2 regions of the Streptomyces sp. NPDC028298 genome follow, and region 2 is predicted to be linked to the other one. Evidence: riboswitches for the same ligand, from Rfam matches in the RefSeq annotation. Region 2 holds a riboswitch; the other holds the start of a gene.

Region 1 (14,859 bases), on a different contig from region 2:
CGGGTAGGCGGACCAGCCCGCGATGATCACCTTCGGGCGGTGCTCCTTGGCGAGCCGCTCGACCTCGGCCATGTCGACCAGGCCGGCCTCGTCCACGTGGTACGCGACCACGTTGAACTGCTTGCCGGAGAAGTTCAGCCGCATCCCGTGGGTCAGGTGGCCGCCGTGCGCCAGGTCCAGGCCGAGGATGGTGTCGCCGGGCTGGGCCAGCGCGAACAGCGCGGCCTGGTTGGCGGACGCGCCCGAGTGGGGCTGGACGTTGGCGTACTCGGCGCCGAACAGGTCCTTGACCCGGTCGATGGCGATCTGCTCGGCCACGTCGACGTGCTCGCAGCCGCCGTAGTAGCGGCGGCCCGGGTAGCCCTCGGCGTACTTGTTGGTCAGGACCGAGCCCTGGGCCTCCATGACCGCGACCGGAGCGAAGTTCTCCGAGGCGATCATCTCCAGCGTGGACTGCTGGCGGTGCAGCTCGGCGTCGACGGCGGCGGCGACGTCGGGGTCGAGCTCGTGCAGGGGGGTGTTCATGAGAGACATGCGGTGACTCCTCAGCCGGCGGTGAACGCGGTGTACTCGTCGGCGGACATCAGGTCCTCGGGCTCGCCGGCGACGCGGACCTTGAACAGCCAGCCGCCCTCGAAGGGCGCGGAGTTCACCAGGGCCGGGTCGTCCACGACGTCCTGGTTGGCCTCGACGACCTCGCCGTTCACCGGGGAGTACAGGTCGCTGACCGACTTGGTCGACTCCAGCTCGCCGCAGGACTCGCCCGCGGCCACCGTGTCACCGACCTCCGGGAGCTGGGCGTAGACGACGTCGCCGAGCGCGTTGGCCGCGAACTCGGTGATGCCGACCGTCGCGACGCCGTCCTCGGCGACCGACAGCCACTCGTGCTCCTTGCTGTAACGCAGCGTCTGGGGGTTGCTCATGACCTGAATTCTCCTGTACGCGGTGGAGTGCTGATGGAGGGAAGCGTGGGTGACCGGGCCGATGTGCCCAGGGTCACGTCCGGCACCCGGCGGGCGCCCGCCGGTGCCGGCGCCTCGGGGGCGTCCGCCGGGGGCGGCGCCCGGAAGGCGTCCGTGTCATGTCCGGCCCGTGCGGGCCGGTGTCATGTCCGGCCCGTGCGGGCCAGTGTCACTTCTGGCGCTTGTAGAACGGCAGCGCCACGACCTCGTACGGTTCGTGGCTGCCCCGGATGTCCACGCCCACACCACCGGTGCCCGGCGCGGCGTGCGCGGCGTCGACGTACGCCATCGCGATCGGCTTGCCCAGCGTGGGGGAGGGGGCGCCGGAGGTGATCTCGCCGATCACCTGGCCGTCGGCCACGACCGCGTACCCGGCGCGCGGCACCCGGCGGCCCTCGGCGATGAGGCCGACGAGGATCCGCGGCGGGTTCTGCTCGGCGCGGGCGGCGGCCTGTTCCAGGGCCGCGCGGCCCACGAAGTCGCCGTCCTTCTCGAACTTCACGACCCGGCCGAGGCCGGCGTCGAAGGGGGTCAGCGAGGTGGTCAGCTCGTGCCCGTACAACGGCATGCCCGCCTCCAGGCGCAGCGTGTCGCGGCAGGACAGACCGCAGGGGACGAGACCGGCCGGGGTGCCCGCGTCGGTGAGCGCCTGCCACACCTTCTCGGCGTCGGCGGGGGCGACGAACAGCTCGAAGCCGTCCTCGCCGGTGTAGCCGGTGCGGGCGATCAGGGCCGGGACGCCGGCCACGGTGCCCGGCAGGCCCGCGTAGTACTTCAGGCCGTCGAGGTCGGCGTCGGTGACCGCCTTGAGGATGCCGGGGGACTCGGGGCCCTGCACGGCGATCAGCGCGTACGCGTCACGGTCGTCGCGCACCACGGCGTCGAAACCGGCGGCGCGCTCGGTGAGGGCGTCCAGCACCACCTGGGCGTTGGAGGCGTTGGCCACGACCATGTACTCGTGCTCGGCCAGGCGGTAGACGATCAGGTCGTCCAGGATGCCGCCGTCCTCCTGGCAGATCATGGTGTAGCGGGCGCGGCCGACGCCGACGGTGGCGATGTTGCCGACCAGCGCGTGGTTCAGGAGGGCCGCCGCCTGCGGTCCGGTGACGGTGATCTCGCCCATGTGGGAGAGGTCGAAGAGTCCGGCCTTCGTGCGGACGGCGAGGTGCTCGTCGCGCTCCGAGCCGTAGCGCAGGGGCATGTCCCAGCCCGCGAAGTCGGTCATGGTCGCGCCGAGCGAACGATGCAGGGCATCGAGCGCGGTGTGACGGGGTGCGTTGCTGCTCATCGGTCTGGCTCCCAGGGCATGACGGCGAGGTCGTTCCTCCCCATCTGTCATCGGAACCTGAGAGGTTCATCAAGACCCCACGAAACGGTGGTCCTGACTTGCACCTTGGGTGGAGCCGACGGAGCGGCCCGCTTTTCAGATGTGCCTCGCCCGCGCGGTAACGGTGCCTGAGAGATTCAAGGGAGGGACTTGCTCCTTCGGCGCCCGGGCACACGTACCCAGGACTCTCCCGCGCGGATTCAAGCGGCCGGTATGCAGTTGGCGCGGCCATCATCGCACGCGCTGTCGGATCACGGCAGCCCGCCATCTGTGACCGTGCTGTGGCAGTCCGCGCATGAAATGGGGAAGCACCGGGCATTACCTTCTCTTTACACTTGACGGGGATGGGACTCCACACCGAAGGGGAGGACGGTCACGGTGAACAGGACCAGGGCGTACGCGACGACCTCGGGTCTCGCACTGCCCGAGCAGCCCGGCGCACCGGCCCGCGAGGCGCGGGGCGGGCGTCCCGCGGCCGTCGTGCGGGACCTCCGTGACCGGGTCGGGCACAGTCCGCACGGTCTGCGCTTCGGGACGCACGACGTGGTGGTGGTCAGCGGGCTGCCGGGCAGCGGCAAGTCGACGCTGATGCGGCGGGCCGTGCGGGGCGCGCGCGTCGACTCCCAGGACACCCGCGACCGCTGGGACGGCCGGATGTCCGGGCTGCTGCCGTACGCGCTCTACCGCCCCCTCGTCCGCCTCGCGCACTACGCGGGCCTGCGCCGCGCCCTGCGCGGGGGCGGCGGGGTCGTCGTGCACGACTGCGGCACGCAGGCCTGGGTGCGCCGCTGGCTCGCCCGCGAGGCCCGGCGCCGCGGCGGGGCGCTGCACCTGCTGCTGCTCGACGTCACGCCCGCCGCCGCGCTGGCCGGCCAGCGCGAGCGCGGCCGGGGCGTCTCGCGCTACGCCTTCGCCCGGCATCGCGGCGGGGTCGCCCGGCTGCTGCGCTCCGCCGAGCGGGGAGACCTGCCCGAGGGGTGCGGCTCGGCGGTGCTGATCGACCGCGACGCGGCGGACGTGCTGCACAGGATCGACTTCGGCCACTGACCGGTCGCGGCGGCCCACTAACCTTTCCAGCCGGAACAACGGTTCGAAGCGGACGGTAGACAGATGGACTTTCCGGCACAGGCGCACCCCCATCCGCACGGCGGCTGGCCCGGCAACGAGCTGGAGGAGGTGTTGTCCTCCGCCCTCGGCGTGCCCGGCCCCTCGGCGGCCGCCCGCATCGTCGAGGTGCTCGGCCGCAGCTTCGTGTGGGTGCCGCTGCCCAACGGCGGCGGCCCGCAGAGCGGTCCGCTCGATCTGCCCACGATGGACATCGGCGGCCAGGTCTACGTCCCCGTCTTCAGCTCCGAGGAGCAGTTCCGCCAGGTCGTCGGCGGGCACATGTCGTTCACGATCGCGCCCGCCGTGGAGTTCGCCCGCGGACTGCCCCCGCAGGCCGGCATCGTGGTGAACCCGGACGGCGTGGTCGGCGTGCCGCTGCCGCCGCCGGCCGTGGCCGAGCTGTGCCGGGCCGGGCGGACCGAGCTGGACGGGTCGGCGAGCGGGGGCCGTGTGCGGCTCTTCGAGCCCGACTGGCAGGACGATCCGATGGACTTCCTCGCCGCGGCCTCGGCGGAGTTCGCCGCGACCGGTGTCGTCCTGAGCGCGCGGCGCTGTCTGGCCAGCATCGAGGGCGACGAGCCGGTGATGTTCATCGGCGTCGAACTCGCGGCGTGGGAGGGCGACGCGCGCGCCCTGCCCCTGGACGCCCTGGGCCGCGCCCTCGGCCGGGTTCCGGTGAACATCGCGGTGAACCTGGTTCTCCTCGACGTGGCGCAGGACCCGGTCGGTGACTGGATGCGGGCGCAGGTGCGGCCCTTCTACCAGCACGGTCACTGAACGGAGCGGCCCGCGGGGGTGCCCCGAGGGGCCGCACACCCGCCGCGTGGGGCCCCGGGCCGCCCCGCGTGGCGGTTCCCGGCTCTCGACTGCTTCCCCCGGCGGAGCGCGATCGCCGCATAAGCTGGTTTCATGGCCTGGTCGAGGTGTTGACGCATGCCGGTGACCGGTACCTCGGGCGTAAGGGATGAGTTCGTCGTGAATTGTTCGCGAAGGGGCGGTTGAGGGTGAGCGCGTCGGGCACGGCCGCGGCCGGGCAGGTCGAGCACATGCTGCGCCAGGTGACTCCCGGGCGTTACGACGCCTACGAGGCGCTCCTTCGCGCGCTCGCGACCCCGTCGTCCGGCCAGGTGTGGATGCTGCTGTGGCACGGCCAGGCCGGCTCCCCGGACGCCCAGTACGGGAACATGCAGGTGGACGGCTTCGGTTACGCGCCCTGCGTCACCTCCGCGCAGGAGCTCTCGGCCAGTGGCTGGAACCGCAGTTACGAGGTCGTGGACGGGCTGGACGTCGCCCGCACCCTGTACCCGGACCACTTCGGCCTGTGGCTCAACCCGCACGCCCCGAACGGCGGCCTCGGCATCCCGTGGCTGGATCTGCGCCGGATCGCCACGGGCCTGGAGCGCCAGCCCGCGGGCCCGCTGCGGCTGTCCGAACCGGCCATCGAGATCCCGCAGTTCTACGCCCTGCTCACGCAGAACGCCCATCTGACCCCGGCCGTACGGTCGTTGCGCCGGGCCTGGGTCCAACCCACGGTCGGGGCGCCGTATCTGGCCATCGGCCTGGACGTGTACGACACCTCGCCGCCCGCCGTCGACTCGGTGCGGGCGATGATGCAGCAGTCCATCGGCGCGGTTCCGGACGGCCTGCCCGTGTCCACCGTCGCGATGTCGGACGAGTTCGACCCGGTGGCGATGTGGCTGCGCGCGAACGCGCGCCCGTTCTACGACCGTGAGGCGCACGGCGCTCCGGCGCAGGCGCCGACCGCGGGTGGTTACGGCTATCCGCCTGCCCGCGGCGGCTACTGAGGGCGTCCCGAATCCCGGACCTGTCGGATGCCAGTGCGAGAACGACTGGCATCATGATTCTGCACACGGCCTTCACGAGGCGTGCGTTCCATACTGCTGACCTGCGGGGAAGCCGACTGATGTGCCGATTGTCCCGTTTTGGCGGGACTTCTGATCCAAAAGACCCTTTCATGGCTTTTCGGCTCAATTGGCAGTCGTCCGGCTCCCGTTACCCACTGTTCGGATAACGGAATCCCCCAACAAGCATCACGGTTGCGCATACTTTCTCCATGAAGCCTGGCAACTGATCGTGGCGGCACTGAAGACTCGCCCATCAGACACGGGGTCGTTCGATCCTGTGAGCGAGTGCAAGCCGAATCATCAGCCGGGTCACCGGACCGCACCATCTGCGGTCAACTTCCCGGCGAGCAAGTGAACCAAGCCGCAGACAGCGGCAGTCGTAGGCCGGTCACCACCGGCGAGAGGGGTCGGGTCACTGTGACCGCACCGATCGAGACCACCGCGGCGGCAACGGAAGCGCAGCCTGAGGCTGTGCTTGCCGGAGCCGACAAGGGGCGGATCGAGGGCCGTTCCCTGGGGCAGATCGCCTGGACGCGCTTCAAGCGTGACAAGGTGGCGGTCGCCGGCGGTGTCATCGTCGTACTGCTCATCCTGATGGCCATCCTCGCCCGCCCCATCCAGTCGATGCTGGGGCTGGACCCGAACGCCTTCCACCAGGACCTGATCGACGCCAACACCTCGCTGCCCAAGGGCGGGATGGGCGGCATGAGCGCCGACCACCCGCTCGGTGTGGACCCGAAGTTCGGCCGCGACCTCGCCACCCGCCTCCTCGAGGGCTCCTGGGTGTCCCTGGTCGTCGCCTTCGGCGCCACCATCCTGTCGAACGTGATCGGCGCGATCCTCGGTGTCGTCGCGGGCTTCTACGGCGGGCGGGTCGACTCGATCATCAGCCGCCTGATGGACACCTTCCTCGCCTTCCCCCTCCTGCTCTTCGCGATCGCCATCTCGGCCACCCTTCAGGGCGGCGCGTTCGGCCTCGAAGGGCTTCCGCTCCACCTGAGCGTGCTGATCTTCGTGATCGGCTTCTTCAACTGGCCCTACCTGGGCCGGATCGTGCGTGGCCAGACGCTGGCCCTGCGCGAGCGGGAATTCGTGGACGCCTCCCGGGGCATGGGCGCCAAGGGCCCGTACATCCTGTTCCGGGAGCTGCTGCCCAACCTGGTCGGCCCGATCATCGTCTACTCGACGCTGCTCATCCCGACCAACATCCTCTTCGAGGCTTCCCTCAGCTTCCTCGGTGTCGGCATCCAGCCCCCGCAGGCATCCTGGGGCGGCATGCTCCGTGAAGCGGTCACCTACTACGAGGTCGACCCGCAGTTCATGATCGTGCCCGGCCTCGCCATCTTCGTGACCGTCCTCGCCTTCAACCTTCTGGGCGACGGTCTCCGCGACGCTCTCGACCCGCGCAGCCGCTGATGCCTGACGGACACCGAGAGATCACCAAGTTTCCGACAATGGAGGGGAACCCGCCCATCATGCGTAGGTCAACGCTGGCCGCCATTGCGGCCATCGGCTCCGCGAGTCTGCTCGTTGCAGGCTGCAGCAAGGCCGATGACAACAAGAACACCGACAACACGAAGTCAGCTGGGGCCAACGCAGCGACCAAGGACGTCGTCAACGCCTCCACCAAGAAGGGGGGCACGGTCACGTACGAGTACTCGGACGTGCCGGACTCCTTCGACCCGGGCAACACGTACTACGCGTACATGTACAACCTGAGCCGCCTGTACGCGCGCCCGCTGATGACGTTCCAGCCCGGCGCCGGCGAGAAGGGCAACACCCTTGTCCCCGACCTCGCGGCCTCCAAGGGTGTCCCGAGCGACGGCGGCAAGACCTGGACGTACAAGCTGCGTTCGGGCCTGAAGTACCAGGACGGCACCGCGATCACGTCCAAGGACGTCAAGTACGCGGTCGAGCGCTCCAACTTCGCGCGTGACGTGCTCTCCCTCGGCCCGAACTACTTCCAGCAGTTCCTCGTGGGCGGCGACAAGTACAAGGGTCCCTACAAGGACAAGAGCGCCAAGGGCCTCTCCTCCATCGAGACCCCGGACGACACCACCGTCGTCTTCCACCTGAAGACGGCCTTCCAGGAGTTCGACTACCTGGTCGCCTCGCCGCAGACGGCTCCGGTCCCGCAGGCCAAGGACAACGGCGTCGACTACGTCAAGAACATCGTGTCCTCGGGCTCGTACAAGTTCCAGAGCTACGCCGACGGCAAGCAGGCCGTCCTCGTGCGCAACGAGAACTGGGACGCGGCGACCGACCCGCTGCGCAAGCAGTACCCGGACAAGATCGTCGTCAACCTGAAGGTCGCCGCCGAGACGATCGACAAGGACGTCCTCGCGGGCGACGCGATCGACCTCGGTGGTGGCGGTGTCCAGGCCGCGACCCAGGCGGACGTGCTCACCTCCGCCGCCAAGAAGGCCAACACGGACAACACCTACGGTGGCCGTCTGGTCTACATGGCGATCAACACCAAGGTGAAGCCGTTCGACAACGTCGCGTGCCGCAAGGCCGTGCAGTTCGCGATCGACAAGGTCTCGGTCCAGACGGCCGAGGGCGGCCCGATCCGCGGCGACATCGCCTCCACGGTTCTCCCGCCGGACATCCCGGGCTACGAGAAGTCGGACGTCTACGCGTCGGCCGGCAACAAGGGTGACGCCGCCAAGGCCAAGGAGCAGCTCAAGGCCTGCGGCAAGGAGACCATCAACACCAACATCTCCGCCCGCAGCGACCGCCCGCAGGAGATCGACGCCGCCACGGCGATCATCGCCTCGCTGAAGAAGGTCGGCATCAACGCCAGCCTGAAGCAGTACCCCTCGGGCAAGTACTTCACCGACTACGCGGGTGTCCCGAAGTTCACCGAGAAGAACAACATCGGTCTGATCATGATGCAGTGGGGTGCCGACTGGCCCTCCGGCTACGGCTTCCTGCAGCAGATCCTGAACGGTTCCGCGATCGGCGACTCCGGTAACACCAACCTGTCGCAGTACGACAACAAGGACGTCAACAGTCTTCTCGAGAAGGCGATCGGCACGCAGGACGACGCCGCGCGTCTCGGCCTGTACACGCAGATCGACAAGAAGACCATGGACGACGCCGTCCTCGTGCCGCTGACCTACTTCAAGGTCCTGCTGGCCCGCCCGCAGTACGCGACCAACCTGGTCTCCACGGCGGCCTTCAGCGGTCAGTACGACTACCTCAACATCGGCACCACGAAGAAGTAGCCCCGGAAGGCAGGTGAAGGCATTGGTGCCCGCGGGCTCAGCCCGCGGGCACCAGCGCCGATCCCCGTGATTTCGTACATCCTCCGTCGGACGGCAGCGGCAGCGATCCTGCTCCTGGTCGTCTCCGCGGTCACCTTCGCCATCTTCTTCCTGCTGCCCAGACTGGCCGGCCAGACGCCCGACCAGCTCGCGCAGCAGTACATCGGGAAGAGCCCGTCGAAGGCCGACATCATCGCGGTCAAGCACAACCTCGGTCTGGACCAGCCCGTCTACGTCCAGTACTGGCACTTCATCAAGGGGATCGTCAGCGGCGCTACCTACGACCTGGGTCCCACCACGGCGCACTGTGACGCGCCGTGCTTCGGGTACTCCTTCAAGACCCACCAGGCCGTGTGGCCGGACCTCACCTCGCGTCTTCCGGTGACCCTCTCGCTCGCCGCGGGTGCCGCGGTGCTGTGGCTGCTGTCCGGCGTGGCCGCGGGTGTGATCTCCGCCCTCAAGCCGCGTTCGTTCTTCGACCGCACCTTCATGGGCATCGCGCTCGCCGGTGTCTCGCTGCCCATGTTCTTCACGGGCAACCTGGCGCTGCTGCTCTTCACCGTCAACTGGCCGATCTTCGGACGCACTTACGTCCCGTTGACCGAGAACCCCGCGCAGTGGGCCAACACCCTCTTCCCCGCGTGGTGTTCTCTCGCTCTCCTGTACTCCGCCATCTACGCGCGGCTCACCCGCTCGGGCATGCTGGAGACGATGAACGAGGACTTCATCCGCACGGCCCGTGCCAAGGGCCTGCGCGAGGGCAAGGTCGTGGTCCGGCACGGACTGCGCGCCGCCCTCACCCCGATCATCACCGTCTTCGGCATGGACCTCGGTCTGCTGCTCGGCGGTGCCGTGATCACCGAGTCCGTGTTCTCTCTGCACGGCATCGGCCAGTACGCCGTGCAGGGCATCACCGACAACGACCTGCCGAAGATCCTCGGCGTGACTCTTCTCGCCGCGTTCTTCGTCGTCGTGGCAAATCTCCTGGTGGACCTGCTGTACGCCGCCGCCGACCCGCGGGTGAGGCTCTCGTGACCGAACTTTCCAAGACCGGCGCCGCTGTCGGCGAGCCCGTCTCCTCGCCCTCGGACGCTCCCAAGGCGTTCCTCGAAGTGCGCGACCTCAAGGTCCACTTCCCGACCGACGACGGTCTGGTCAAGTCTGTCGACGGTCTCAGCTTCTCGGTCGAGAAGGGCAAGACCCTCTGCGTCGTGGGCGAGTCGGGTTCCGGCAAGTCCGTCACCTCGCTGGCGATCATGGGTCTGCACCGCCTCGGCGCGCGCGGCAAGAACGTCCAGATGTCGGGCGAGATCTGGCTCGACGGCAAGGAACTGGTCAACGCCCACCCGGACGAGGTGCGCAAGCTCCGCGGCCGCGAGATGGCGATGATCTTCCAGGACCCGCTGTCCGCGATGCACCCGTACTACACGATCGGCAACCAGATCGTGGAGGCGTACCGCACCCACCACAAGGTCAGCAAGAAGGTCGCCCGCACGCGGGCGATCGAGATGCTCGACCGCGTGGGCATCCCCGAGCCGGGCAAGCGCGTCGACAGCTACCCGCACGAGTTCTCGGGCGGTATGCGCCAGCGCGCGATGATCGCCATGGCGCTCGTCAACAACCCCGAGCTGCTCATCGCGGACGAGCCGACGACCGCCCTGGACGTCACCGTCCAGGCGCAGATCCTCGACCTCATCCGCGACCTGCAGAAGGAGTTCGGCTCCGCGGTCGTCCTCATCACCCACGACCTGGGTGTGGTGGCCGAGATCGCCGACGACGTCCTCGTGATGTACGGCGGCCGGTGCGTCGAGCGCGGCACCGCCGAGCGGGTCTTCGAGCAGCCGCAGCACCCCTACACCTGGGGTCTGCTCGGCTCGATGCCCCGTATCGACCGTGAGACGTCCGAACGGCTCATCCCCGTCAAGGGCCAGCCGCCGAGCCTCATCAACGTCCCCTCGGGCTGCGCCTTCCACCCGCGCTGCCCGTACGCGGACCTGCCCAAGGGCAATGTCACCCGCACCGTGCGCCCCGAACTGCAGCTCGTTGGCAGCGATCACTACACCGCCTGCCACCTCTCGCAGGAGGACCGCACGCGGATCTGGACCGAAGAGATTGCGCCGAAGCTGTGAGTGAGAACAACAAGACGGACGGCGCCGGCGCGGTGATCCCGCAGCAGGCCGCGGCTCCCGAGCACCGCGCGAAGTCCTCGGAAAGCAGTGAGGTCCTCCTCCGGGTCCAGGGGCTGCAGAAGCACTTCCCCATCCGGAAGGGCGTTCTCCAGCGTCAGGTCGGCGCGGTCAAGGCCGTCGACGGCATCGACTTCGAGGTCCGCAAGGGCGAGACGCTCGGCGTCGTCGGCGAGTCCGGCTGCGGCAAGTCGACCATGGGCCGGGTCATCACCCGCCTCCAGGACCCGACCGGCGGCACCATCGAGTTCGAGGGCCAGGACATCACCCGTCTCAGCGCCTCGAAGATGCGTCCGCTGCGCCGTGACATCCAGATGATCTTCCAGGACCCGTACGGGTCGCTGAACCCCCGTCACACCATCGGCTCGATCGTCTCGGCGCCCTTCCGGCTCCAGAACGTGGAGCCCGAGGGCGGTGTGAAGAAGGAGGTCCAGCGGCTCCTGGAGCTGGTGGGTCTGAGCCCCGAGCACTACAACCGCTACCCGCACGAGTTCTCCGGCGGCCAGCGCCAGCGCATCGGCATCGCCCGCGCGCTCGCCCTGAAGCCGAAGCTGGTCGTGGCGGACGAGCCGGTCTCGGCGCTCGACGTGTCGATCCAGGCGCAGGTCGTGAACCTGATGGACGACCTGCAGTCCGAGCTCGGTCTGACGTACGTGATCATCGCTCACGACCTCTCCGTCGTGCGCCACGTCTCGGACCGCATCGCGGTGATGTACCTCGGCAAGATCGTCGAGCTCGCCGACCGCACCTCGCTCTACCAGGCGCCGATGCACCCGTACACCAAGGCCCTGATGTCGGCCGTGCCGGTGCCGGACCCCAAGCGCCGGGGCGCCAAGAGCGAGCGGATCCTGCTGCGCGGCGACGTTCCCTCGCCGATCGCGCCGCCGAGCGGCTGCCGGTTCCACACCCGGTGCTGGAAGGCCACGCAGGTCTGCAAGACGGTCGAGCCGCCGCTCATCGAGCTCAAGCCCGGCCAGCGCGTCGCCTGCCACCACCCGGAGAACGCCCCGGACCAGGCTCCGCAGGACGTCGTCCTGCTCTCGGCCGCCCGCGAAGCGGTCGAGCTGGTGTCCGGCGTGGAGTCCGCCGAGGTGTCGGGTACGGCTCCGGCCGAGCTCGCCGCCGACGCCGACAAGGACGCTGCCGCGTCCGACTCCGTCACCGTCGACGAGGCCGGCTCCGCGTCGGTCCCGGCCGCCGGTGACGAGGCCGGCTCCGAGAAGGACTCCGCGGTTGCGGAAGCCGATCGTCAGGAGTCAACCGGCAAGTAGGCCGTGACGACTTGGCAAAGTCATGAACATGCCTGAACGGGAGAGTGCAGAGTCCTGCGTGACCGTCTGATCGGAAACGATCGGCACACGTACGAAAGGGACGCGAAATGGCACTCTCCCGTTCGGCACGTTTAGGCGCGCTCGCCACAGCGGCGGCCTCCTTCCTCCTCGTCGCCGCCTCCTCCGCCCCCACCCCCGGCGCGGACGGCATCGGTGACCCCTACTTCCCCCAGCTCGGCAACGGCGGCTTCGACGCCCGCCACTACGCCCTCGACGTGGCGTACGACCCCGGCACCGACCGCCTCGACGGCGTGACGACCCTCACCGCCCGCGCCACCCAGAACCTCTCCGCCTTCGACCTGGACCTCCAGAAGCTGGACGTCACGAAGGTCGAGGTGAACGGCAGGAGAGCCCACTTCACGCGGGAGGGCGACGAGATCCGCGTCACCCCGCGCGGCCCCCTGGCCAGGGGCAAGAACTTCACGGTGACCGTCACCTACGGCGGGGTCCCCGAGCCGCTCAACGGCCCGATCGTGTTCGGCTCCGACTACGGGTGGATGAAGACCCCGGACGGCGTGTTCGTCGCCTGCGAGCCCAACGCCGCCTCCACCTGGTTCCCCTCCAGCGACCACCCGTCCGACAAGGCGACCTACGACATCCGCATCACCGCGCCCAAGGGCCTGACGGCGGTCTCCAACGGACGCCTGATATCGACCCGGGACAAGGGCGCCTCCACGGTCACCCACTGGCGCGAGAGCCGGCCCATGGCCACCTACCTCGCCACGGCGACCATCGGCACGTTCGACGTGAAGACCGGCACCACCCCGGGCGGTACACCGATCTACGTCGCGATCGACCCCGTGCTGGCCAACAGCAACAGCGTCGACGTGTACGCCGTCACCGCCGAGGCGACGGACTACTGGTCGCAGGTGTTCGGGCCCTACCCGTTCGAGGAGACCGGCGCGATCGTCGACGACATGCCCGAGGCCGGCTTCTCGCTGGAGGTCCAGTCGAAGCCCGCGTACTCGGCGGTGCGGTCGGAGACGACCATCGTGCACGAGCTGGCCCACCAGTGGTTCGGCGACTCGGTCTCGGTGGCGCACTGGAAGGACATCTGGCTCAACGAGGGCTTCGCGACCTACGCCCAGTGGCTGTGGGCCGAGCACAAGGGCACCCGCTCGGCGCACGACTCGTTCCTCGCCGGGTACAACCAGCGGCCCGCGGACTCCGCCTTCTGGCAGACCACGGTCGGCGATCCGCAGCGCGACACGATGTTCGCCTCGGCGGTCTACCAGCGGGGCGCGATGACGCTCCAGACACTGCGCGAGCGCATCGGCGACACCGCCTTCTTCAAGCTGCTGCCGGCCTGGACGAAGCTGCACCGGTACGGCAACGCGAGCACCGCCGACTTCATCGCCCTCGCGGAGCGGATCTCCGGGCAGCAGCTCGACGATCTCTTCCAGACCTGGCTGTTCACCACAGGCAAGCCGGCCCTCTAGACCTTCCTTCGTAAGGCGCACACCCCGCGACAGGTGAGAATGTGGGGGTGTTCCAGCAACTGTTCAGCCCCTCCGTCCAGCACACGCTCGATCTGATCGGCATCTTCGTCTTCGCGATCTCCGGCGCCCTGCTGGCCGTCCGCAAGAACTTCGACGTCTTCGGCATCGCCGTCCTCGCGGAGATCACCGCGCTGGGCGGAGGGCTGCTGCGCGACATCATCATCGGTGCCGTGCCCCCGGCCGCCTTCACCGACCTGGGGTACTTCACCACCCCGCTCGTCGCCGCCCTGCTCGTGTTCTTCCTGCACCCGCAGGTCGAGCGCATCCAGGTCGGCGTGAACGTCTTCGACGCGGCCGGGCTCGGACTGTTCTGCGTCACCGGCACGGTGAAGGCGTACGACTACGGGCTCGGCCTGACCGCCTCCGCCGCCCTCGGCCTCGCGACCGCCGTGGGCGGCGGTGTGCTGCGTGACGTCCTCGCCAACGAGGTCCCCTCGCTGCTGCGCTGGGACCGCGACCTCTACGCGGTCCCGGCGATGGTCGGCGCCACCATGGTGGTGCTCTGCATCCGCTACGACGCGCTCACGCCGTTCACCAGCGGCCTCGCCATCGTCACGGCCTTCGTGCTGCGCCTGTTCGCGATGCGCTACCACTGGCGAGCTCCGCGCGCGTGGAACCGCCGCTCGACGGTGCGGGAGGAAGAGACTTCCTGACGCCCGCCGCGTTCGCGGTGCCCGCGGCGCCCCGGTCGCCTCCGGCGTCCGCGGTCCCGGCGCCGTCGGGGACGCTCCCGGCGTCCGCGGTGCTTCCCCTGGCGCCGCCGAACTCCTCGGTCAGCCAGCGGAACACCTCCGGGAGCTGCGGCCGCCACAGCCCCATGTCGTGGCCGCCCATGCTGCGCGGCAGCAGCACCACGTCCACGCTCGTCGGCGGCTTCGCGATCGCCTGGATCGCCGCGCCCGCCTGGTAGCCGTCGCCGGACTCGCCGGAGAAGTAGAGGGCGAGCCGGGGGTGGACGCGCTCGGCGCGCAGCAGCAGGTAGGGGTTGTTCCGGCGGCGCAGTTCGAGGCTCCGTCCGGCGAGTGAACTGCGTTCGCCCTTGGGGTCGTTGTAGCCGGACATGCTCACCGCGGCCCGGTAGCGGTCGGGGTGGGCGACCGCCAGCTTGGTGGCGCAGTGCGCTCCGGCCGAGTATCCGGCCGTGGCCCAGCCGCGCGGGGCGGGCTCGGCGCGGAAGTTGTCCATGACCATCCGCGGCACGTCGATGCTGAGCCAGCTCTCCGCGTTCACCGTTCCCGGGATGTTCGCGCAGCCGGTGTCCGCCCTGGCCAGCAGGTTGGTGCGCGGCGCGACCAGGATGAACGGCGCGACCCGGC
Region 2 (14,859 bases):
CACGCCTTCGTCCGATGACCTCGAGCATGCCCAAGCCGCTCCTGCCGGTGGTGAACCGCCCGATCATGGAGCATGTGCTCAGGCTGCTGAAAAGGCATGGGCTCAACGAAACCGTGGTCACCGTCCAGTTCCTGGCCTCAATGGTCAAGAACTACTTCGGTGACGGTGAAGAGCTCGGTATGGAGCTCACCTATGCCAATGAGGAGAAGCCACTCGGTACCGCCGGGAGCGTCAAGAACGCCGAGGAGGCGTTGAAGGACGACGCCTTCCTCGTCATCTCCGGTGATGCCCTCACCGACTTCGACCTCACCGAACTCATCAACTTCCACAAGGAGAAGGGCGCGCTCGTCACCGTCTGTCTGACGCGCGTGCCCAATCCGCTGGAATTCGGCATCACCATCGTGGACGAGGAAGGCAAGGTCGAACGCTTCCTGGAGAAGCCGACCTGGGGCCAGGTCTTCTCGGACACCGTGAACACGGGCATCTACGTCATGGAGCCCGAAGTCTTCGACTACGTCGAGGCCGATGTCTCCGTCGACTGGTCCGGCGACGTCTTCCCGCAGCTCATGAAGGAAGGCAAGCCCATCTACGGCTACATCGCCGAGGGCTACTGGGAGGACGTCGGCACGCACGAGAGCTATGTGAAGGCCCAGGCCGACGTCCTGGAGGGCAAGGTCGACGTCGAACTCGACGGGTTCGAGATCTCCCCGGGCGTCTGGGTGGCGGAGGGCGCCGAGGTGCATCCCGACGCCGTGCTGCGTGGGCCGCTCTACATCGGTGACTACGCCAAGGTCGAGGCGAACTCCGAGATCCGCGAGCACACCGTCGTGGGCTCCAACGTCGTCGTCAAGAATGGCGCGTTCCTGCACCGAGCCGTCGTGCACGACAACGTGTACATCGGGCAGCACAGCAACCTGCGCGGCTGTGTGGTCGGAAAGAACACCGACATCATGAGGGCCGCCCGCATCGAGGACGGCGCCGTGATCGGCGACGAATGCCTCGTCGGTGAAGAATCGATCATTCAGGGCAACGTCCGTGTCTACCCGTTCAAGACCATCGAGGCCGGCGCCTTCGTCAACACCTCGGTGATCTGGGAGTCGCGCGGCCAGGCCCACCTCTTCGGCGCCCGCGGTGTCTCCGGGATCCTGAACGTCGAGATCACCCCGGAACTGGTGGTGCGTCTGGCAGGGGCCTACGCGACGACCCTAAAGAAGGGCTCCACCGTCACCACGGCGCGCGACCACTCCCGAGGTGCCCGCGCACTGAAGCGAGCGGTGATCTCCGCGTTGCAGACCAGCGCCATCGACGTACGCGACCTGGAGAACGTACCGCTGCCCGTGGCGCGGCAGCAGACGGCCCGGGGCAGCGCCGGCGGCATCATGATCCGGACGACCCCGGGAGTGCCGGACTCCGTCGACATCATGTTCTTCGACGGGCAGGGCGCCGACCTGTCGCAGGGTGGGCAGCGGAAGCTGGACCGGGTGTTCGCGCGGCAGGAGTACCGGCGCGCCTTCCCCGGCGAGATCGGCGATCTGCACTTCCCCGGCAGCGTCTTCGACTCGTACACGGGATCGCTGCTCCGGAACGTCGACACCACCGGGATCGCGGATTCCGGTCTGAAGGTGGTCGTCGACGCCTCCAACGGCAGTGCCGGACTGGTGCTGCCCAGCCTGCTGGGCAAGCTCGGCGTGGACTCCCTGACCATCAATCCGGGTCTCGACGAGTCCAGGCCGACCGAGACGGCCGAGACCCGGCGGGCCGGCCTGGTGCGGCTGGGTGAGATCGTCGCGTCCGCGCGGGCCGCGTTCGGAGTGCGCTTCGACCCGGTGGGCGAGCGGCTCTCCCTCGTCGACGAGAAGGGACGGATCGTCGAGGACGACCGGGCCCTGCTCGTGATGCTGGACCTGGTGGCCGCGGAGCGGCGCAGCGGGCGGGTGGCGCTGCCGGTCACGACCACGCGGATCGCCGAACAGGTGGCCGCGTACCACGGCACGCAGGTGGAGTGGACGACCACGTCGCCCGACGACCTGACCCGGGTCGGCCGCGAGGAGTCGACGATCTTCGGCGGCGACGCGCGCGGCGGCTTCATCATCCCCGAGTTCAGCGGCGTCTTCGACGGCGCGGCGGCCTTCGTACGGCTCATCGGTCTGGTGGCGCGGACGCAGCTCACGCTCAGCCAGATCGACGCCCGGATTCCGCGGGCGCACGTCCTCAAGCGGGATCTCGCGACTCCGTGGGCCGTCAAGGGTCTGGTCATGCGCCGGGTCGTGGAGGAGGCGGGAGACCGCTTCGTGGACACCACGGACGGCGTCCGGGTCGTGGAGACGGACGGACGCTGGGTGATGGTGCTGCCCGACCCCGCCGAGGCCGTCACCCACCTGTGGGCGGAAGGTCCGGACGACGCCTCCGCGGAGGTTCTGCTCGACGAATGGGCGGCTGTTGTGGACAGCGCCGGCCGCTGAAACACTCTTCACCCGTACGTGTCGGACAAGTGCCCCCAAGGGGGCCTGTCCGGCACGTTGGTGGGGCCATTCGGAGGTAGTACCCGCGACGTGCGACGATGTGCGGCATGCCGCAGCAGCCCCCCGTTCGGAGCAGCGCTCCGCGCCCCTCGCGCCCGGACGCCTCCATGTCGCTGCTCACCAACGTCATGGACCACAGCCTCGACGAGGGTTACGCCGAGGCGGCGGCCCGCAGACAGGCCGACGGCGCCGGTGGCCTGCCGAAGACCCTCCGGGCCAAGGTGGGGCTCGCCGCGGGTCTGGTGCTCGCCGCGCTCGTGGTCACCGTGGGAGCGGCCAACGCGCGGCTCGCGGCCCCTGTCGTCGCCAAGGAGCGCCAGGAGCTCATCGACCGCATCGAGCGTGAGACTGCGGCCGCGGACAAGCTGGAGAACGGCGTCGACACCCTGCGCGCCGACGTCAGCGCCCGCCAGCGCGCGGCGCTGAAGAAGGACGGCGGAGAGCAGGCCGACCTGGTGAGCATCCTGTCCGGTGCCACCGATGTGCACGGACCGGGCGTGAAACTCGTCGTCAACGACGCCAAGGAAGCCAGTACGGGCGGTGACGGCACCAATCCGCGGGAGACCTCGGGATTCTCCGACACCGGACGGGTACGGGACCGCGACATGCAGCGCGTGGTCAACGGTCTGTGGGAGTCGGGCGCGGAGGCCATCTCCGTCAACGGGCAGCGGCTGACCGCTCTGTCGGCCATCAGGGCCGCGGGTGACGCGATACTGGTCGACAACAAGCCGCTGGTGCCGCCGTACACGGTGCTCGCGGTGGGGGACGGCCAAAGGCTCAGCACCAGGTTCCAGAACAGCGCCGACGGGCTGTATCTGCATGCCCTGCAGGAGAACTACGGCATCAGGACCGGCATCTCCGTCGAGGCGGACGTCCGCTTGTCCGCCGCACCGAGTGTGATCGTACGTACAGCAGAGCCGAGAACAGAGAAGGGCACACCGTGATCGCCGTACTGGGCCTCGTCGTGGGAGTCGTGGCTGGACTGTTGGTCCGGCCCGAGGTTCCGGCGGTCGTCGAGCCTTACCTTCCGATCGCCGTCGTGGCGGCGCTCGACGCCGTGTTCGGCGGTCTGCGCGCGATGCTCGACGGCATCTTCGACGACAAGGTCTTCGTGGTCTCGTTCCTGTCGAACGTGGTCGTCGCCGCGCTGATCGTCTTCCTGGGGGACAAGCTGGGCGTGGGTGCGCAGCTCTCCACGGGTGTCGTGGTCGTCCTCGGCATCCGGATCTTCTCCAATGCCGCGGCCATCCGCCGGCACGTGTTCCGGGCGTGAGGCCGATGAGCGACGAGAACGAAGCCGAGAGCCCCGACAACCCGCTGCGCCGGGAGCTGCCGGAGGAGGTACCGGCGGCCGCCGAGGAGACCGGGCCGCAGGTGGCCGAGGACAGTGGCACGCCGACGCTGTCCGGCCGTCAGAGGCTGGTCAAGGGGCTGTGGCCGCCGCGGGTGTCGCGTGCCCAACTCATCGTCGCGGTGCTGCTGTTCGGCCTGGGATTCGGGCTGGCCGTCCAGGTGGCGTCCAACAGCGACGGCGACAGCGCGCTGCGCGGCGCGCGCCAGGAAGATCTCGTGCGCATTCTCGATGAACTCGACAGCCGGACTCAGCGTCTTGAGGACGAGAAGCAGGGTCTCGAGGATCAGCGCACCGAGCTGGAGAACAGCTCGGACCAGGCCGAGGAGGCCCGCAAGCAGACGGTCGAGAAGGAGAAGCAACTCGGCATCCTGGCGGGCACCGTGGCCGCTCAGGGGCCCGGCATCACGTTGACCATCGACGACCCGAAGGGGACGGTCAAGGCGGACATGCTGCTCGACGCCATCCAGGAGCTGCGCGCCGCCGGTGCGGAGGCGATCCAGGTGAACGGCGTGCGCGTGGTCGCCGGTACCTATCTCTCCGACTCCGGGAGCGGAGTGAAGGTCGACGGGAACAAGATCACCCAGCCCTATCGTTTCAAGGTCATCGGCAAGCCGCAGGACCTCGAGCCGGCGCTGAACATCCCGGGAGGCGTGGTGCAGACACTGGAGAAGGAGCAGGCCACCGTCACGGTGGACCGCTCGACGAAGATCGTCGTAGATGCCTTGCGACCGGCGGAGCGGCCTGACTACGCTCGGTCGTCCTCCCGGTGAACGGCGGTCGGATGCCGGTCGTCGGGCGAGGGCAGGAGGTTGCGGGGGGTCGGCGCACCGAATGGGTGGTGCGTGGTGGAAACTGTCTGGTGGATACGGACGTTGTGAGGATGTCCGGGTCGACCGGTGTGTTCAATCAGGGTTCGTCCTGCCCCACGGGCGGGTCTGTTTCGGTCAAGGGGAATCGCCCGTGAAGTTGTTTGCGAAGTTGTTCGGCAAGAGCTCGCGAGAGGACAGCGGCGACAACGCGGCTGCCCGTCATCGCGCACCGCGCCAAGGGGACGCGGAGGCGCAGAGCGGCGACCGTCCGCTGTTCCGGGACCAGGTCGGCGGCCCCGGTGGTCAGGGCGCGTCGTCTGTTGACCCTGGCCAGCCCGGCCGCATAGGTTTCGGAGAACCGTCAGCCTCGAGCGCGGGCGGAGGGTATGCCTCCGACCCGTATGCGTCCCATGCCCCTGGTGGGCAGCCGCGGCAGGAGGATCCGTCCATGTCGGCCCAGGTGTGTACGAGGTGCGGGAACCGCAACGCGGAGAACAGCCGGTTCTGTTCCAACTGCGGTGCGCCGCTGCGGGGCGGACCCGAGCGTCCGTCGGAGACGACGTCCACGATCTCCATCTCCGGCATCGAGGCCTACGACGCCGAGGTGACGGGCCAGACGCCGTCGCCGATGCTCTCCCCGGAGGCGCAGGCGGCCGTGGACGCGCTGCCGGTTGGTTCGGCGCTCCTGGTGGTGCGCCGTGGCCCCAACTCGGGCAGCCGCTTCCTGCTGGACGGTGAGCTGACCACGGCGGGGCGTCATCCGCAGAGCGACATCTTCCTCGACGACGTGACGGTGTCGCGCCGGCATGTGGAGTTCCGTCGTGTCGCGGACGGTTCGTTCACGGTCGCCGACGTCGGCAGCCTGAACGGCACGTACGTCAACCGGGAGCGGATCGACCAGGTGCCTCTGTCGAACGGTGACGAGGTGCAGATCGGCAAGTACCGGCTGGTGTTCTACGCGAGCCAGCGGGGCATCTGACCCTCCCCCAACTCCGTCCGGGGGGCCACCGAGGGAATGTCCATGCTTCAAACACCGAGCGGCGGTGCCGGTAGCGGTACCGCCGCCGCGGACAGTGGGCTGATGAGCATCGGAGCGGTGCTGAGTCTGCTGCGCGACGAGTTCCCCGAAGTCACCATCTCCAAGATCAGATTCCTGGAGTCGGAGGGGCTCGTCGAGCCGCAGCGGACCCCGTCGGGGTATCGCAAGTTCAGCCCGGACGACGTCGAGCGCCTCGGCCACGTGCTGCGCATGCAGCGTGACCACTACCTTCCGCTGAAGGTGATCCGCGAGCACCTGGACGCGATGGCTCGCGGTGAGCAGGTGCGTCTGCCCTCCGTGGGCCGCCAGCGCGAGGCGGGGGAGCAGGAACCCCACGGGGAGCTCTACGGCGAGCCCGAGGGCCCCACGGTGGCCCGGGTGGGCCGTGAGGAGCTGCTGGCCGCCGCCGAGATCGGTGAGCAGCAGCTCCAGGAGTGGGAGTCGTACGGACTGATCGGCCCGCTGCCCGACGGTGTCTACGACGCGGAGGCGGTGACCGTCGCCGCGCTCGTCGTCGAGCTGGGACGCTTCGGGATCGAGCCGCGCCATCTGAGGGCGATGAAGGCCGCGGCCGAGCGTGACGCGGGACTGGTGGACCAGGTGGTCGCCCCGCTGCGGCGCCACCGCAATCCGCAGACCCGGGCGCACGCGGAAGCCCGTACGAAGGAACTCGCGGGGCTCACGGTGAAGCTGCACGCGGCGCTCGTGCAGACCGCGCTGGGCGTGCGTCTGCGCTGATCCGCGCCCCCGGCGCAGGCTGTGGATCGTCCACCCGTTCTGTGCCCGACTACCCAAACGTCCCGGGCACGGCCTAGGGTTGCTGTGTGAACGAGCTCGATGTCGTAGGTGTCCGGGTCGAAATGCCCTCCAACCAACCGATCGTGCTTCTGCGTGAAGTGGGAGGCGACCGCTACCTCCCCATCTGGATCGGACCGGGGGAGGCGACGGCGATCGCCTTCGCTCAGCAGGGCATGGCCCCCGCCCGACCGCTGACCCACGACCTGTTCAAGGACGTGCTGGAGGCCGTCGGCCAGGAACTCACCGAAGTACGCATCACCGACCTGCGTGAGGGCGTCTTCTACGCCGAGCTCGTCTTCGCCAGCGGGGTCGAGGTGAGTGCCAGACCGTCCGACGCCATAGCGCTGGCGCTGCGCACCGGAACGCCCATCTACGGCAGCGACGGGGTGCTCGACGACGCGGGGATCGCGATCCCGGACGAGCAGGAGGACGAGGTGGAGAAGTTCCGCGAGTTCCTCGACCAGATCTCGCCCGAGGACTTCGGTACCAACAGCCAGTGAGCCGGCCGGGCGGCTCTCGCGGGCGGCAATTGCCCGGGGCGAGTGTGGTGTGCCGCGGCCCGCGCCGAGAGCATTCGGCTAGCCTTTCCCCGCGGTAGGGCACGGGAAACCACTCTTAGGGTGATTATCACTCGGCGTGCCGAGTGTGGCGATCGTTGACGCGCCCCTGGTGACTGCCTACCGTCGAGAAGGCAGGTCAAGGACGGAGGTCGGCGTGAGAAGCAGCGGCGACGGTACGGCTGGGGGTGCTCCCGGACACGGTCCGGGAGAGAGCGGCCCGTACCCTCCCCCAAGCTCTCGGCTCGGCTCGAGCAGGGGGCGCCCCCATCACGGCAGCGCGGCCGAACAGGTTCCGGTCCGGCCGGCAGCAGTGCCCGACGAGGGAGGGACGGTTCCCGAGGAGGTCGGTTACCGAGGACCCACGGCGTGCGCCGCCGCGGGCATCACCTACCGACAGCTCGACTACTGGGCGCGGACCGGACTGGTCGAGCCCAGCGTGCGTCCCGCCTACGGGTCGGGGACGCAGCGCCTCTACAGCTTCCGGGACGTGGTGGTCCTCAAGATCGTCAAGCGGTTCCTCGACACCGGGGTGTCGCTCCAGAACATCCGCACCACGGTCCAGCACCTCAGGGAGCGCGGTTTCCAGGACCTGGAGCGCATGACGCTCATGAGCGACGGCGCGACGGTCTACGAGTGCACCTCCCCGGACGAGGTCCACGCGCTGCTTCAGGGCGGCCAGGGCGTCTTCGGCATCGCCGTGGGCGTGGTGTGGCGGGACGTCGAGGGGGCTCTGTCCCAGTTGCACGGAGAGCGTGTGGACACCGGCGAGACTCTCCTCTCGCACCATCCCGCGGACGAACTGGCGCGCAGGCGCAACCGTGCGGTGTGAGCCGCGTGCGATGACGCGATGCCCCGGTGAGCCGGGGCATTGTCAGTGGCGTAGGGCAGCATCGGAGATGTGAGAACCGCGCCCACGATCCTGCATCTCGACATGGATGCCTTCTTCGCCTCGGCGGAGCAGGCGTCCAAGCCGAGCCTGCGCGGGAAGGCCGTCGTCGTGGGCGGGCTCGGACCCCGCGGAGTCGTCGCCACCGCGTCGTACGAGGCACGCGTCTTCGGGGTGAACTCCGCGATGCCCATGGCCCAGGCCCGCAGGCGCGCACCGAACGCCGCCTACCTCGTGCCGCGCTTCGGGTTGTACCGAGAGATCAGCGAGCAGGTGATGGGGCTGCTGCGGGCCCTGTCGCCGCTGGTGGAGCCGCTGAGCCTGGACGAGGCGTTCGTGGACCTGGAGGCGGGCGGGGCGGCGTGGGACGAGGCGTCGGCGCGGCTGGCCGGCGTCAAACTGCGCGCGGACATCCGGGCCGTCACGGGGCTCACGGGATCGGTGGGTCTGGCGGCCTCCAAGATGCTGGCGAAGATCGCCTCGGAGCAGGCCAAGCCCGACGGTCTCGTCCTGATCGAGCCGGGCACCGAGCGGGCGCTGCTGGGCCCGATGCCGGTGCGGACGCTGCCGGGCGTGGGGCCCGCCACGGGCGACCATCTGCGCCGGGCCGGCATCAACAGCGTCGAGGAGCTCGCCGAGGCGGGCGAGGACGAGCTCGTACGCCTCCTGGGGAAGGCTCACGGGCACGCGCTGTTCGCGATGGCGCTGGCCCACGACGAGCGGCCCGTGGTGGCCGAGCGGGAGACCAAGTCGGTGTCGGTCGAGGACACGTACGACGTGGACATCCACGACCGGGTCCGGGTGGAGCTCGAGGTGCAGCGGCTCGCTGACCGGTGCGTGCGGCGGCTGCGCGGGGCCGGGCTGTCGGGGCGGACCATCGTGCTGAAGGTCCGCCGGTACGACTTCTCGACGCTGACGCGGTCCGAGACGCTGCGGGGACCCACGGACGACCCCGGGGTCGTCCGGGAGGCCGCCGCCCGGCTGCTGGAGGGCGTGGACACGACGGGTGGCGTCCGGCTGCTGGGGGTCGGTGTCTCCGGGCTCGCCGACTACACGCAGGAGGACCTGTTCGCGCAGGCGCAGGCCGCGGCCGTGGGGGAGCCGGTGGCCGAGGACCACGCCGCGGACGAACCGGCCCAGGCGGCCGCCGTGGCCGAGCCGGCGCCGCCGACCGAGCGGAGATGGCCCTCCGGGCACGACGTGCGGCATGCCGAGTACGGGCACGGCTGGGTGCAGGGGAGCGGGCTCGGGCGGGTCACCGTGCGGTTCGAGACGCCGTACTCCGAGCCCGGCCGGGTGCGGACCTTCCGGACGGACGATCCGCTGCTCGAACCGGCCGACCCGCTGCCGCTGGTGGAGCGAAGACCCGAGGCGGCCGACGGGGCGCCGTCCGGCCCCGGGTCATCGGGGCCGCAGGGTCCGGAGGCCCAGGGCCCCGCGCCGGCGGCCCAGGCAGGGGCGCGCCACCACGGGACGTCCGTCCAGGAAGCCGGCCCCCGGAGCGCCGAGCCGTCCGTCCGGGAAGCCGGAGCCAGGAGCGCCGAGTCGGCAGTCCCGGAGCCCGGGACTCGGAGCGTCGACCTGTCCTTCCGGGAACCCGGAACCCGGATCGCCGACCTGTCCGTCTGAGAAGCCGGAGCTCGAAGCGTCGACCCGGCCGTCCCGGACCCCGGAGCTCCGACCTGCCCGTCCCGGAAGGCGGAACGCCGAGGCCCCCGTCGTCGGACCCTGAGGTCGGGGCGCGGAGGTCTGGGACGGCCGCCGGCCCGGAAGCTGGGGTGCGGAGCCTCAGGGCCGGGCTGTAGGTGCGGGCGGGATCCCGGGATCAGGGGTCTTCCGAGCCCGCCAGGTGGCCGAAGTCGCGGTCCGGCGGGGGCGGGGACGCCACGTCGAGGCCGTAGTGGTGGTAGAGCTGGAGCTCCTGCTCGGGGGAGAGGTGGCGCCCGACGCCGAAGTCGGGGGCGTCCTTGATCAGGGCCCGGTCGAAGGGGATGCGCAAGGTCCCCTCGACGATCTCGCTGGGCTCCAGGGGTACGAAGGCGTCCCTGCTGAACAGCCCCGTACGTATGGCCGCCCACTCCGGGACACCGGTCGCGTCGTCGAGGTAGACCTCGTCGATCGTGCCGATCTTGGTGCCGTTGCTGTCGAACGCCTTGCGGCCGATCAGGTTGCGCGGATCGATGTCGGTCTGCACGGTCCCTCCAGTGGTCGCAAACTCATCCGTAAGTACTACAAAAGGGCACTTTTGTGAAGGCGGCCACTCGAAGGCTGTCGTCTTGTCCTCGCTGGTAGGCTGGCAAGCGGCTGCTGATCCCGTGCGGGAGAGTCCTCCGGAATTTCGTCGGAGGCGCCGAAGGAGCAACTCCTCCCCGGAATCTCTCAGGCTCACGTACCGCACGGACGAGGTCACTCTGGAAAGCAGGGCGGGTGTCGATGGCCTCCGCTCTCACCGACGGTGAAAGCCGGGTCGTCCGCGGGACCATCCGGTGAAACTCTCAGGTTGAGATGACAGAGGGGGAGGCCGTCGGGGTACCCGTGCCGGGGTGCCCCTCGAAGGTCGCGTCAGACCAGGAGGCCTCCGCCATGACCGCCCCTCGCATTCCGCTCTCCGAGCTCGAACAGGGAATCCCCTTCGAGCAGCGCCACATCGGACCCGACTCCGAAGCACGGGCCAAGATGCTCGCGCAGGTCGGTTACGGCTCGCTCGACGAGCTGACGGCCGCCGCGGTGCCGGACGTGATCAAGAACGTCGAGGCCCTGAACCTGCCGGCCGCGCGCACCGAGGCCGAGGTACTGGCCGAGCTCCGCTCCCTCGCGGACCGCAACCAGGTGCTCGGTTCCATGATCGGCCTGGGTTACTACGGCACGTTCACGCCGCCGGTGATCCTGCGCAACGTCATGGAGAACCCGGCCTGGTACACCGCGTACACGCCGTACCAGCCGGAGATCTCGCAGGGCCGACTCGAGGCGCTGCTGAACTTCCAGACCGTCGTCGCCGAGCTGTCCGGGCTGCCGACCTCCGGCGCCTCCCTCCTCGACGAGGGCACTGCCGCCGCCGAGGCCATGGCGCTGTCCCGCCGCATGGGCAAGAACAAGAAGGGTCTCTTCCTGGTCGACGCGGACGCGCTGCCGCAGACCATCGCCGTCATAGAGACCCGCGCTGAGCCGACCGGCGTCGAGATCGTCGTCGCCGACCTCGCCGACGGCATCCCGGCCGACCTCGCCGGGCGCGAGATCAACGGCGTGCTGATCCAGTACCCCGGCGCCTCCGGTGCCGTACGCGACATCAAGCCGATCATCGAGCAGGCGCACGAGCTGGGCGCCGTCGTCACGGTCGCCGCCGATCTGCTCGCCCTGACCCTGCTGACCTCGCCCGGCGAGCTCGGCGCGGACATCGCGGTCGGTACGACGCAGCGCTTCGGCGTGCCGATGGGCTTCGGTGGTCCGCACGCCGGATACATGGCGGTCCGCGAGAAGTTCGCGCGCAGCCTTCCCGGCCGGCTGGTCGGCGTGTCCGTGGACGCGGACGGGCACAAGGCGTACCGCCTCGCCCTGCAGACGCGCGAGCAGCACATCCGCCGCGAGAAGGCGACCAGCAACATCTGCACCGCCCAGGTGCTGCTCGCCGTGATGGCCGGCATGTACGCCGTCTACCACGGCCCCGAGGGCCTGCGGACCATCGCGCGGCGTACCCACCGCTACGCCACGGTGCTGGCCGCCGGGCTCACCGCCGGCGGTGTCGACGTCGTCCACGGCGCCTACTTCGACACGCTCACCGTGCGGGTCCCGGGCCGCGCCGCGGCGATCGTCGCCGCCGCCCGCGACAACGGCGTCAACCTCCGCCTCGTCGACGCCGACCTGGTGTCGATCTCGTGCGACGAGACGACCACGCGCGAGCAGCTCACCGCCGTGTGGAGCGCGTTCGGTGTCCTGGGCGACGTCGAGGCGCTGGACGCGAGCACCGAGGACACCCTGCCGGACGCGCTGCTGCGCACCGACGCGTACCTCACGCACCCGGTGTTCCACGACCACCGCTCCGAGACGGCGATGCTGCGCTACCTGCGCAAGCTCTCCGACCGCGACTACGCGCTCGACCGCGGCATGATCCCGCTGGGCTCCTGCACCATGAAGCTCAACGCGACCACCGAGATGGAGTCGGTGACCTGGCCCGAGTTCGGGCAGCTCCACCCCTTCGTCCCCGCCGAGCAGGCACAGGGCTACCTGACGCTGATCCACGAGCTGGAGGACCAGCTCGCCGAGGTCACCGGCTACGACAAGGTCTCGCTCCAGCCCAACGCCGGTTCGCAGGGCGAGCTGGCCGGTCTGCTGGCCGTCCGCGGCTACCACCGCGCCAACGGCGACGACCAGCGCACGGTGTGCCTCATCCCGTCCTCCGCGCACGGCACCAACGCCGCCAGCGCCGTGATGGCCGGCATGAAGGTCGTCGTCGTGAAGACCGCGGACGACGGTGAGATCGACGTCCAGGACCTGCGCGCCAAGATCGAGCAGTACCGCGACGAACTGTCGGTGCTGATGATCACGTACCCCTCGACACACGGTGTGTTCGAGGAGCACGTCGCCGACATCTGCGCCCAGGTGCACGAGGCCGGCGGCCAGGTCTACGTCGACGGCGCCAACCTGAACGCCCTGGTGGGTCTCGCCAAGCCGGGTCACTTCGGCGGCGACGTCTCGCACCTGAACCTGCACAAGACCTTCTGCATCCCGCACGGCGGCGGCGGCCCCGGCGTCGGCCCGGTCGGTGTGCGCGCCCACCTGGCGCCGTACCTCCCGAACCACCCGCTCCAGCCCGAGGCCGGTCCCGAGACGGGCGTCGGCCCGATCTCGGCCGCTCCCTGGGGCTCCGCGGGCATCCTGCCCATCTCCTGGTCGTACGTCCGCCTGATGGGCGGCGAGGGACTCAAGCGCGCCACGCAGGTGGCCGTCCTGTCCGCCAACTACATCGCCAAGCGCCTGGAGCCGCACTACCCGGTGCTGTACACGGGCCCCGGCGGTCTGGTCGCGCACGAGTGCATCATCGACCTGCGCCCGCTGACCAAGGCGACCGGCGTCAGCGTCGACGACATCGCCAAGCGCCTGATCGACTACGGCTTCCACGCGCCGACGATGTCGTTCCCGGTGGCCGGCACGCTGATGATCGAGCCGACCGAGTCCGAGGACCTGGGCGAGGTCGACCGGTTCTGCGACGCGATGATCGCGATCCGCGCGGAGATCGAGAAGGTCGGCGGCGGCGAATGGTCCGTGGACGACAACCCGCTGCGCGGGGCGCCGCACACGGCCGCCGCGCTCGGTGGCGACTGGGAGCACGCGTACAGCCGCGAGGAGGCCGTCTTCCCGGCCGGTGTCTCGGCCGCCGACAAGTACTGGCCGCCGGTGCGCCGCATCGACCAGGCCTACGGCGACCGGAACCTCGTCTGCTCCTGCCCGCCGCTGGACGCCTACGAGGACTGATCAGCGCTCGGCACGCGGACGCCTACGAGGAGTGATCGTCCTCGGACATGCGTCGGGGCCGGTTCGGAGAGTACGTCTCCGGGCCGGCCCCTCGTGTGTCTGGGCGGCCTGTCACGGCCGCCCGGGGTCGTGCGGCTCAGGCGGCCGTCATCACCGGCGCGCCGCCCAGCGGGCGGTGCGGGGCGATGATCTGCCCGTCCGGCAGGAGCTCACCGGTGTCCTCGAAGAGCAGAACGCCGTTGCACAGCAGGCTCCATCCCTGCTCCGGGTGATGCGCCACAAGGCGGGCGGACTCCCGGTCGGCTGATTCGGCTGCGGGACACAGTGGCTGGTGCTGGCACATGGATGGGATCTTTCGCTGGGTCGAGATGTGAGTGATGGCTGTGGTGTCTGTCTTGCGGCTCGAGGTACTCATCGCCGCCCCCCGTTGGTGTGTGGTCTGACCCCAGTGTTGCCCCACGGGCGCCGATCCGCAGGGATTTGAGGGCACCGCTTCTCACAGGTTGATGACGCATCACCCGTGCGGAGGGTTCACCCCAACTGCGCCGTCCTTTCGGGTGGTTCGAGGTGGCCGGATCGGGCTAGTCCGGTTGGGCGTGGAGCGCGTTTCCCCTCGTACGAGCGGCCTTCAGCGCTAACGAGCGAACCCTGCTCCGGGTTCGCGACAGCGCCGTGCCCCGCGGCAGGTTTACCCGTGTGGGGCACGGCTGCGGGGCACGGACGCGAGGATCGGAGGTTCAGGCGGGCGAGCTGAGGAGCGGTGCCGGCGTGACCCGGTGGGTGAGGACCGGCAGCAGTTCGGCGACGAGGTGCGGCCGGTGCGCGGCGATGCCGGGCGGGGCGGGTGCGAGCGGGACGAGGAGGTCGGTGGCGGCCGGATGGCCGGTGGCGCCGTCCGCCGTGCAGTCGCCGTGCAGCCAGAGCGTCAGCATGTACAGCTCCGGCACGGACAGCAGCCGCGCCTGGTAGGGCTGTTGCATGGTCTCGGCCTGTCGCAGGGCGCGTTCGGTGGCGGCGATGTACGGGCCCTCGAAGAAGCGCGAGAAGGCCCAGCCGTCCGGGGTCAGCATGGTGTCGGCGGCGGCCACCGCGCGGTCGCCGCTACGGATGAGGAAACGCCACCCGGCGAGCCGGGTGGCGGAGGCGCCCGCGGGGGTGATGCGGTCCAGGACGTGGACGGGCAGCGGGAGTTCGGGGGTGACGGGTCCCTGCGCCAGGCGCAGGGACGGGGTACGGGCTTCGCGGACAGCGGTGGGGGAACCGAGTGCCGTGAGTACGGTGCGCAGGGCGGGCGCGGGAGCCGGGGGTACGTGCAGCGGCATGGTGGGTCGCCTCTCATTCGACAGGCACAGTGGCGCGAGGGCGGGGGCGGACGGCGCTGTCAGCTCTCGGGTCAGAGGGGCGAGGGGTCTGGATCTGCCG

The links. A riboswitch is a leader RNA that binds a small molecule or an ion and turns the genes downstream of it on or off. The one in region 2 is predicted to bind glycine.
Region 1: linked by a shared signal. The riboswitch ahead of gcvT (glycine cleavage system aminomethyltransferase GcvT) and the one ahead of gcvP (aminomethyl-transferring glycine dehydrogenase) in region 2 are both predicted to bind glycine.

The regions. Positions count from the first base shown of each region.
Region 1 covers NZ_JBVHTL010000010.1:303,582-318,440, reverse strand. Annotated here, with positions in the region: gene glyA (serine hydroxymethyltransferase) at 1-534, opposite strand, end outside; gene gcvH (glycine cleavage system protein GcvH) at 546-923, opposite strand; gene gcvT (glycine cleavage system aminomethyltransferase GcvT) at 1,132-2,250, opposite strand; glycine riboswitch at 2,285-2,395, opposite strand; glycine riboswitch at 2,396-2,492, opposite strand; gene ACZ4TO_RS36090 (AAA family ATPase) at 2,668-3,336, shown strand; gene ACZ4TO_RS36085 (enhanced serine sensitivity protein SseB) at 3,400-4,173, shown strand; gene ACZ4TO_RS36080 (enhanced serine sensitivity protein SseB C-terminal domain-containing protein) at 4,401-5,201, shown strand; gene ACZ4TO_RS36075 (ABC transporter permease) at 5,679-6,677, shown strand; gene ACZ4TO_RS36070 (ABC transporter substrate-binding protein) at 6,737-8,488, shown strand; gene ACZ4TO_RS36065 (ABC transporter permease) at 8,555-9,562, shown strand; gene ACZ4TO_RS36060 (ABC transporter ATP-binding protein) at 9,559-10,656, shown strand; gene ACZ4TO_RS36055 (ABC transporter ATP-binding protein) at 10,653-11,984, shown strand; gene ACZ4TO_RS36050 (M1 family metallopeptidase) at 12,092-13,483, shown strand; gene ACZ4TO_RS36045 (trimeric intracellular cation channel family protein) at 13,531-14,196, shown strand; gene ACZ4TO_RS36040 (alpha/beta hydrolase) at 14,096-14,859, opposite strand, start outside.
Region 2 covers NZ_JBVHTL010000003.1:1,016-15,874, forward strand. Annotated here, with positions in the region: gene ACZ4TO_RS15160 (sugar phosphate nucleotidyltransferase) at 1-2,462, shown strand, start outside; gene ACZ4TO_RS15165 (DUF881 domain-containing protein) at 2,570-3,466, shown strand; gene ACZ4TO_RS15170 (small basic family protein) at 3,463-3,795, shown strand; gene ACZ4TO_RS15175 (DUF881 domain-containing protein) at 3,801-4,646, shown strand; gene ACZ4TO_RS15180 (FHA domain-containing protein) at 4,708-5,664, shown strand; gene ftsR (transcriptional regulator FtsR) at 5,707-6,462, shown strand; gene ACZ4TO_RS15190 (bifunctional nuclease family protein) at 6,549-7,022, shown strand; gene ACZ4TO_RS15195 (MerR family transcriptional regulator) at 7,237-7,911, shown strand; gene ACZ4TO_RS15200 (DNA polymerase IV) at 7,981-9,597, shown strand; gene ACZ4TO_RS15205 (PRC-barrel domain-containing protein) at 9,794-10,162, opposite strand; glycine riboswitch at 10,277-10,373, shown strand; gene gcvP (aminomethyl-transferring glycine dehydrogenase) at 10,552-13,437, shown strand; gene ACZ4TO_RS15215 (DUF5999 family protein) at 13,574-13,780, opposite strand; gene ACZ4TO_RS15220 (hypothetical protein) at 14,175-14,759, opposite strand.